DNA from 2 places in the Bacillus sp. GM2 genome. Region 1 is predicted to be linked to the other one. Evidence: predicted binding sites of a transcription regulator. Region 1 holds the regulator's gene; the other holds the start of a gene.
The links. Region 1 encodes LexA, which represses DNA repair genes until DNA is damaged. Its sites were predicted from a motif close to CGAACATATGTTCG; they were not measured.
Positions count from the first base shown of each region.

Region 2: a site for LexA is predicted at 2,193-2,206, ahead of ACVC9U_RS13440 (YhjD family protein). Genes of this name have one in related genera too.

Region 1 is NZ_JBRKSZ010000007.1:1,639,958-1,644,679, forward strand. Features, by position in the region: gene ACVC9U_RS09275 (DUF896 domain-containing protein) at 129-362, opposite strand; gene ACVC9U_RS09280 (YneB family resolvase-like protein) at 428-1,075, opposite strand; gene yneA (cell division suppressor protein YneA) at 1,094-1,405, opposite strand; gene lexA (transcriptional repressor LexA) at 1,557-2,180, shown strand; gene ACVC9U_RS09295 (NucA/NucB deoxyribonuclease domain-containing protein) at 2,383-2,811, opposite strand; gene ACVC9U_RS09300 (thymidylate synthase) at 3,130-3,969, opposite strand; gene ACVC9U_RS09305 (hypothetical protein) at 4,029-4,722, opposite strand, start outside.
Region 2 is NZ_JBRKSZ010000007.1:2,441,974-2,446,695, reverse strand. Features, by position in the region: gene ACVC9U_RS13455 (SDR family oxidoreductase) at 1-651, shown strand, start outside; gene ACVC9U_RS13450 (IDEAL domain-containing protein) at 719-952, opposite strand; gene ACVC9U_RS13445 (competence protein ComK) at 1,225-1,803, shown strand; gene ACVC9U_RS13440 (YhjD family protein) at 1,797-2,162, opposite strand; gene ACVC9U_RS13435 (TVP38/TMEM64 family protein) at 2,370-2,981, shown strand; gene lepB (signal peptidase I) at 2,994-3,512, shown strand; gene ACVC9U_RS13425 (S8 family peptidase) at 3,656-4,722, opposite strand, start outside.

The DNA.
Region 1 (4,722 bases):
TCATAAATCTACCCATCGGTTTTCACAACCATTTCAGCTCAAAAGCAGTGAAAAATGACGAATCTTTGCCTTCATTTTAAATTGTAGTATATACAAAAAGGGAATACGATATCGGCGTATTCCCTAAATTAATGCAATCGGCGGTTTCTTTTTTCCTGTTTGAGCTTTTCAGGCGTCACATCGTTACCTTCAGGGTCAACAATCGTCACAGTTTTCAACGTGTTTTTCATAGAGGCGCGGACGCCTTGAAGATATTCCTGGCGAAGCTTCTGCTGTTCTGCTTTTTCTTCGTCTGTTAAAGATCCGCTCTTTGCTTTTTTGGCAAGCTCGTTAATTCTGGCTATTTTTTCATTAGAAATCATAAGATACTCCTTTGATTCGGTATATATCCATCATACTACTAAATCCGCTTTCGTTTGACAACAGATTAGTCTGCAAGGCCGTCCTTATACTCCTGGTAGCGGCGGTGAACGGTTGCTTTTGAAATGCTGTATCCGAACCCTCTCAACACGGCTGCAATCTCCGCAAACGTCAGCTTGTTCTCCCTGAGCCTGACGATTTCTGAAAGAGGCGCTTCGATCCTCTCTCTCCCGCCGCCTTCATTGCGGTGTTTCAGATTCCTCTCCGGGCGGTAGCCGTTTTCGACCGCCTTCTTCATTCCCCGCTTAATCTTCAGGTTATGTATTTTCCGCTGGTATTCTTCGACAATGCCGACAATCTCCAAAACCATCGAATCCGCTTCGGAAAGCTCAAGCTTTCCCCGGTGAGCCAGCGTGTAGATTTGAACGCCTTCTTTATATAAACAGTGAAGAAGGGCAATTTTGGCATTCCCTCTTCCAAGCCGCGTATCATCCTGTATTAAAACCGCGTCAATGTCTGATGTTTTGATTTCCTCGAGCAGATCGAAGACGCCGTCGCGGTCCATCTCATATCCGCTCGCCTGCTCGGAGATGACATTCACGACGTTCATTCCGTGCTCAGCGGCAAGCGACTGCAGCTCTTCAGCCTGCCGTTTTAATGAGGTTTCCTGCTGCTCCTTCGCAGTGCTTACCCTGGTGTAAATAATCGCATTCATGGAAATCCCCTCAATCTTTTATTCTACAACTGCAAGCTGATATTGATCGGAGTGCTGTTTGGCTACCGGCAGGACCAAAACATCGCCCGGTTTAATGACGGAGGTCGGCAGATTGTTTTTATCGGCGACCCATTCGATGAATTTTTGTTTGTCAGCGGGTTTTCCGCCTTTGATCCGGTCGGCCAGCTCCCACAATGTATCGCCTTCCTGCACTTCTATTTTAACATATTGCTTTCTTTCTTCGATTTTACCGGCAAAAGACACAAACAGAATACAGCAGCTGATCACAGCAGTAAACAGACTGACAAAAATCAATGATTCTCTTTTCATATCCATCACCCCAGAATGTTTGTTCGGTTTTATGATTTCAGTATACATACGAACAAATGTTTCTGTCAATCGTTTTTTTCGAACCTATGTTTGTACTCAAAGGAAAAACATGCTATAATCTAGCTAAAATCGACGTTTTGAGGTGCAAAAAATGACGAAGCTATCAAAAAGACAACTTGATATTTTGCGTTTCATTAAAGAAGAAGTGAAACGCAAAGGCTATCCGCCTTCCGTCAGGGAGATCGGAGAAGCGGTCGGCCTGGCGTCAAGTTCAACGGTACACGGCCACTTGGCAAGGCTTGAAACGAAGGGATTGATCAGAAGGGATCCGACGAAGCCGAGAGCGATCGAAATTCTCGATACAGAGGAAGAAATTCACATTCCGAAAAACCAGGTTGTCAATGTCCCGGTCATCGGAAAGGTGACGGCCGGTACGCCGATTACCGCAGTCGAAAACATTGAGGAATACTTTCCGCTTCCTGACCGCCTGGCGCCGCCGGATGAGCATGTCTTTATGCTGGAGATCATGGGCGAAAGCATGATCGATGCCGGAATTCTTGATCAGGATTATGTGATAGTCAAACAGCAGAACACCGCAAACAACGGAGATATCGTCGTTGCGATGACCGAAGACGACGAAGCGACTGTTAAGCGGTTTTTCAAGGAAGAAACCCATATCCGCCTTCAGCCGGAAAACCCGACGATGGAACCGATCATCCTCCAGAATGTGACGATTCTCGGAAAAGTCATCGGCGTATTCCGCACTGTTCATTAAAAAACGGACTCATCAGCAAAACCGCCGGTCGGCGGTTTTTTTTTCGCACGAAAAAACAGGCTCACAACCATACGGCAATGAAGGATGTGAGCCTGAAACAGAGGGATTGATCATATGCTTACATTGCCATTATCCCCCAAAATGGTTTTCTTGTCAACAAAAATGTTTCCCGGAGGAAACATTTTTTTTCGTTGTCTCCCTTTTATTGAACGATAAACAAAATTCTCGTCCCGTCAGCGTAACCGCTCAGCCTGTTCCCGACCCAGGAACCGGCTCCGCGGTTATCCGATGAGCTGACATATCTGACCGACGCTCCTTTTCCCCCTTCTTCACACATGGCCATCGGCCATTCGTCACGGTCAAAGCCCGGCTTGGTCGGAATCCCCTTTAATGATTCCTGACGGCGCTTATCCGCCCCCGATCTTTCAATTGTGCAGACATCTGCATGGCCCGCTTTGATCGCGTCGCTTATATGAGCGCCGGTTTCAGGATAGCGCGATGCCGGAAAATACAATACGTCATCATACCTTGCAGCGCCTTCGGCATGCTGAGGAGAATATGCAGCCCCTCCCGAAAGCCCAAGCAGCACCAATGCGGAAAACAGCAGATGAACCGCCCATTTTTTGATCATGACAAAAACAACCTCCTCTTGTATATGCTGGTGTCACTAACAGATTAAGAGAGAATTGTTTTTGCTTTTCTGGCTCTTTGTGAAAAAGACGTTTAGATTGTGTAAATAAACGTTTATTCTTCTATGATCAAGTTAAATGCTCGGTCATAGCCGTGAATGAATTCATCGATAGCGAGCTTTTTTAAACTGCACGTGCTTTTGCGTCCGCTCTAAGCGTAAACACGGCTGCCGTCAGTAAACATGCGGCAGCCAGATACGCAAATTTCCTAGAAAATAATTCATTCACACAACAAAAAAACAGGCGGCAAATCCGCCTGTTCATACGGCAACTTCAAATGTCAGCTTGTCGCCGTGCTTATAGTCAATTAATTTAAAATCATCGATTGTAAAGTCATAAAAGTTTTTGATGTCCGGGTTGATCCACAGCTTCGGCGCTTCATACTGCTCGCGTTTCATCTGAATGTTTAAATTGTCGATGTGACGGGTATAGATGTGGCAGTCACCGATATTAAAGATGTATTCGCCCAGCTCATAACCGAGAACCTGAGCGATCATGCGCTGCAAGACGTTATATTGGAACACATTGAACGGGTTGCCAAGCGCCATGTCATTGCTTCTCGCTCTTACTTCCAAAGAAAGCTTTCCTTCCTTCACATACCATTGCGTCTCATAGACGCAGGGCGTCAAGGCCATGCCGTCCAAGTCATCGGGATTCCACAGCATAGTCAAATGCCTGCGTGAAGACGGGTTATGCTTTAACTGATGGAGCAAATAATCCACTTGATCGGCTTTCTGACCGTTAACCGTTCTGTTTTTCTTCCCTAATTGATAGCCGTAGGCTGCTCCGATTGTGCCGTCTTCAAGCCGCCATTGATCCCAAATATGAACCCCCATATCGTTCAGAACTTGAACATCATTGGATTTCATCTGCCAGATCCAAAGCAGCTCTTTGATGGCCGTTTTCCACGCCACCTTCTTCGTCGTCAAAATCGGCACTTCCGAATTGTCAAACCGCATTTTTTCGCTCATGATGCTCAACGTATGAGCCGGCGTTCCGTCTGAATCCCACTTCGTCCGGACCTGATATTCTTCATCGGAGATCCCTGATTCAATAATTTTTTGAATGATTGCATTGTATTGCTGGTCATAATGGCTCATCTTATCCTCTCCTCTTTCCACATGATATGTATAAAATGAGTTTTTTTCAAGGTTTAAGATCATGCGCGGGTTTGATAAATCTCCAACGCTTTCTTGATAACATTTTTATCGTATCCAGTGACATCATGGATTTTCTCAGTCCAGCCTTCGATTGTGTCCGGCTTCGTTTCTCTGTATAATCCTTTGCTCGTGCTAAGATAGATGTCCCAGCCGCTGAATTCCCAATGCGCGATTTCATGTTGAAACGGAACTCTGCATTCCAGTAATGGCACAGGCTTCAATGCCGCTTGCGAGTAGTCAGCCGCCTCCCATAAAACGGACATCTCAACAGGCTCTGTAGAGTAGACTTGAGTTGACACCTTTCCGTTCGGCCGATGGTAAAGGACCTTAACTCCGCCGGCTGTCGGCTTGACTTGAATTTGTGCTGCCGGGAAAAAACCGTCCAGCTTTTCACTGGTATAATCTTCACATTCGCAGTCGATCAGAATCGGCTGCAGCCATTGGTCTCCCAGATCACACAAAAAGCGCCGTCCTCTTTCATCAAGCGCGATGACTGCGGCATGCGCACGTTCTGTTTTGAACGAACGGCCGATCGGAAAAGCTTCCACTCCGTCTTTTGTAAACTCGTCCAGCAGCCAAATCGAAAGGTCAAAGCAATTGCCGGCAATGCCGTACTCATGGTGGTGTTCCTTCATCATCGATACGTTCCGCTGTTTCTGATCCCCTGCCTGATGATAAAACCATGCCTTTGTC
Region 2 (4,722 bases), 800 kb from region 1:
ATCGTTTACTTAAATGAACACCGCGATGCAGAAGAAACAAAGGGATATGTGGAAAAAGAAGGGGGCGGATGCAAGCTGATCGCAGGAGACATCGGAGACGAGGCTTTTTGCAACGATGTGGTGCGCCAGGCAAAGGAAGCATTCCCAACGATCGATATACTCGTCAATAATGCGGCTGAACAGCATCCGCAAAAGGGAATCGAAAAAATTACAAGCCATCAGCTGATCCGTACGTTTCAGACGAATATTTTTTCCATGTTTTATTTGACAAAAGCTGTGCTGCCGCATTTGAAAAAAGGCAGCTCAATCATCAATACCACTTCGATTACGGCTTATGCCGGCAATGAAAGGCTGATCGATTATTCTTCGACGAAAGGAGCGATTACATCATTTACGCGTTCGCTTGCTTTGTCGCTTGTCGATCAGGGTATCCGTGTGAATGGGGTGGCGCCGGGTCCGATTTGGACGCCGCTGATTCCGTCGACGTTTACGGAGAGAGAGGTCGAAATATTCGGTTCAACAACGCCGATGGAACGGCCCGGACAGCCTGCTGAAGTGGCGCCGAGCTATTTGTTTCTAGCCAGCGACGATTCTTCTTACATGACGGGCCAAGTGCTCCATGTCAACGGTGGAACGATTATTAACGGATAAAAGGGCCGGGACTATTCATAAGCCGGCTCTTTTCGCGTAAAAAAGCCAATCCGGGAGGGATTGGCCGTTATGCGTGCTTTTTCAGCGCTGTATATTCTCTTGAAAGTTCAAGGAAAGATTGCTTATCTCCTTTGTCTAACGCTTCATTAATCTTCTTGTTCAGCGTGTGCAAACGCCGTTTAAAAAGCGATTCATCAAGGACCATTTGAATGTAGATATCCGTGATGGTTACATCAAGTTCTTTCACCTTTTGGGTATTGCGGGACTTCATGAGCTCAGCGTACGACTTTTTCTCTTTCATAAAGATTCCCCCTGATGCCTTTTTTATAGTATATGGATTACGTAACAAAAAATCAATAAGTATTTATAATTTTTAGATAATTATTCGGAGATGCGTGTTTATGAGAATAAAAGTTTGTATATTTGGACAAAGAAACACGGATTTAATCGAACAAAACATAAAAATGGAATTTCAAAAACATATTTTCAAATTAATTGGAAAAAATCCTGTCGTTTTGTAAAGGATAATGTTAGATTAATAGTATAAATTTACTAACGATTAGGAGGATCATGATGAGCACAGAGGATATGACAAAAGATACGTATGAAGTAAACAGTTCGACAATGGCTGTCCTGCCTCTGGGAGAGGGGGAGAAACCCGCCTCAAAAATACTCGAGACCGACAGGACTTTCCGCGTCAATATGAAGCCGTTTCAGATCATCGAAAGAAGCTGCCGCTATTTCGGATCGAGCTATGCGGGGAGAAAAGCGGGCACATATGAAGTCATTAAAGTTTCCCATAAACCGCCGATCATGGTGGATCACTCAAACAATATTTTTCTTTTTCCCACATTTTCCTCAACTCGTCCTCAGTGCGGGTGGCTTTCCCATGCGCATGTTCACGAGTTTTGCGCGGCAAAGTATGACAACACGTTTGTCACGTTTGTCAACGGTGAAACGCTGGAGCTGCCCGTATCCATCACATCTTTTGAAAACCAGGTTTACCGAACGGCATGGCTGAGAACAAAATTTATCGACCGGATTGAAGGAAACGCCATGCAGAAGAAACAGGAATTTATGCTCTATCCGAAGGAAGACCGGAATCAGCTGATATACGAATTCATCCTCAGGGAGCTGAAAAAGCGCTATTGATCGGGAGCGGCTTTGAATAAATAGTGCTCAAGAAGCCTGGATACCTGGTTGCGGATGCGGGGATTAAAATAGTTATGCTCTTCTTCGTATCCCTCATATATAAAGGAATACATCGTAAAGGCTTCGTCCCGTGACACTTCATGCACCTTGATTTTCCGCCGGCGCAGTTCATTTTTTACGTCGTACAGATCGCGCTGGGCAAGCTTTAACGCCTGTTCGATCAGACGCTGATAGGGGTCTTTCAGCTTGAACGGCCCCTGCTGGATGATTTTCATGTCCCGGTTTAATATGCTGATGGTCATCGGGAGGTAAATTGCCTTTTCAATCATATCCCTGGCTTCGGCGGGAATTCTTGTCATGGCTTTTCTCCTCATTTCTTTTGTTGATTAGGAACGTTTGTTCTGTTTTTATTTTACACGAAAGACGGTCTTTTAATCAAGAACGGGAAAAAATGACTAAAATGATCAAGTTGTTTCAGACTAATACAGAAAACACCGAGACGGATGATTTAAAGTTTTTGATTTAAAGTGTAGAATAGAAGTAGACAACCGCCCTGAGGAGAATCAATGTTGGAGCAATTATTCAGCTATTTTACAGAAGAGAATTTAACAGAGTTTTTTCAGAGCTACAGGGCTTTTGGTCCTTTTGTAGCCGTACTGCTGCCGTTTATTGAAGCGCTGCTCCCGTTTTTACCCCTGCTCGTGTTTGTTGTCGCCAATGTAAATTCGTTCGGTTTATGGCAGGGGTTCTTGTTGACGTGGATCGGGGCATCTTTAGGCTCTATAGCGGTTTTTCTTTTTATCCGCCATTTCGGCCAGCAAAAAGCACTCGGTTTTATCCGCAGGCATCCATCCGTAAAAAAACTGATGATCTGGGTGGAAAAACGGGGCTTCGGTCCGCTGTTTCTCCTGCTTTGCTTTCCATTCACGCCTTCGGCGGCGGTAAATGTTGTGGCAGGACTTTCGAGAGTCAGCCTGCTGCCTTTTTCACTGGCGGTGCTTTGCGGCAAGTTCGTGATGATATTTATGGTGAGCTTTGTCGGCCATGATCTGAAGGCGCTTTTTACCCAGCCTTTGCGGACAGCTGCCGTGATCATCGTCATGCTGATCTTATGGTACGCCGGAAAACGGGTTGAACATCGTCTGAACGTGAGATTCAGCCAGAGAGAGAAAGACTAGGGGGACACAGAATTGAAAAAGCGTTTTTTGGTCATAGCCGGGGTGCTGCTTGTCATCGTCGTCGGGATTCAGGTCAAAAATGCCGTTTTCATTGAATATAAAGTAGAAGGCGTCAGCATGAATCCGACCTTTCAGGAGGGCAACGAACTTTTGATCAACAGGTTCGCCCACCACTTTAAAACGATCAGCCGATTTGACATCGTGCTGTTTAAAGGACCTGACAAAGATATATTCATTAAAAGGGTGATCGGGCTTCCGGGCGAAACCCTCCGGTATGAAGATGATCAGCTGTATATCAACGAAGAAAAGATCAAAGAGCCTTATCTGGACGATTTAAAGGCCGTCACTGCCGGAGGGGACTTGACAGGGGATTTTACGCTGAAGGAAGTGACCGGAGAGGAAAAGGTGCCTGAAAACGAGTACTTCGTCCTCGGGGACAACCGGATCCACAGCTTTGACAGCCGCCATTTCGGCTTTGTTTCAGACCGGGACATCGTCGGGATTGTGACAGAAAGAATTAATAAAAAGTGATTGGAGAATGCGGCGGAAAGCAAGCGGCCGGCCGAAAGGAATACGATTTCGCAGATGTCGTGTCCGAAAATGTCAATTTGCAGAACAGGATCAAAAAAGACGTATTCGCAAGAAAAGCCCGGGATTCCGGGCTTTTTTTCTTGCTATTTCAGTTTGATCGCATTGATTCGTTTTTGCAGCTTCATTTTTTCGGCGGATGCTTTCAGCTTGCTGACCGCTGATTGCGCTGCCGATTTTGTTTTTTTTGTTCTCTTTTGTTCGGCCGTTTTAACTTTGGCTTTCGCCGCTGCCACTTTTTTGTTATAGGCTGCTGCGGCTTGCTTTTTCGCGGTGTTCAGCTTTTTTTGCAGATTTGATTTGTCTTTTCCGGCAGGCAGCTCATTGATCGCTTTTTGCGCTTTGCCGAGGTTTGAGTCTGTGGCCGCTTTTTCAGCTTTGGCAACGGCCTGCTTTGCGGTGTTCAAGAGGCTTGAGCGGACCGCGTTGATCCGTTTTTGCAAATTCGTTTTGAAAGTGCCGCTGTCGAGTTCATTGACCGCTTTTTGGGCTGCGTCGGCATTGGTTTTCTTTTTTTGCTTCTCTGCGAGTTTCACTTTGCTTTCGGCTGTCTTTTTAAGCTGCTCTTTAACAGCATCAAGCCTCTTTTTCAAAGCGGTTTTATCGGCGTTTGCAGGCAGCGGTTCGATCGCTTTTTGCGCGGTTTGAATGTCCGCTTTTTTCTTTGTCTTTTCCGCTTGTCCGACTGCTTTTTGCGCTTTCTCCAACGGCTGTGTGATCTCTTTGAAGCGGATTAATCCGTAGCCGAACAAATGATCACGGCCGGGAGCGCCCAAGTCGCTTGTATAAATCTGCATTTTCTTGCGCAGCTCAGCATTTGAAGCGGTTGGGTACAGCTGTTTCAAAAGAGCAAACATTCCGGCGACGTGCGGCGTTGCCTGTGAAGTGCCGCTTCCGATTGCATAGCCGCGGTCGGAAGATGTACTGATAATCGATGTGCCGGGAGCGGCAAACTCGACGGCGCTGCCGGTGTTGGAAAATGAGGCGATCTTATTTTTTTCATTGGTGGCCGAGACGGCAATGACGCTGCTGTAGGCGGCCGGGTAATAAACGGATTTTCCGTTTCCGGCATTTCCGCTCGCGCCGACTAAAATCATTCCCCTTTTGTACGCTCTATCTACTGCATCGTGGAGCACTTGACTGTCGCCTGAAA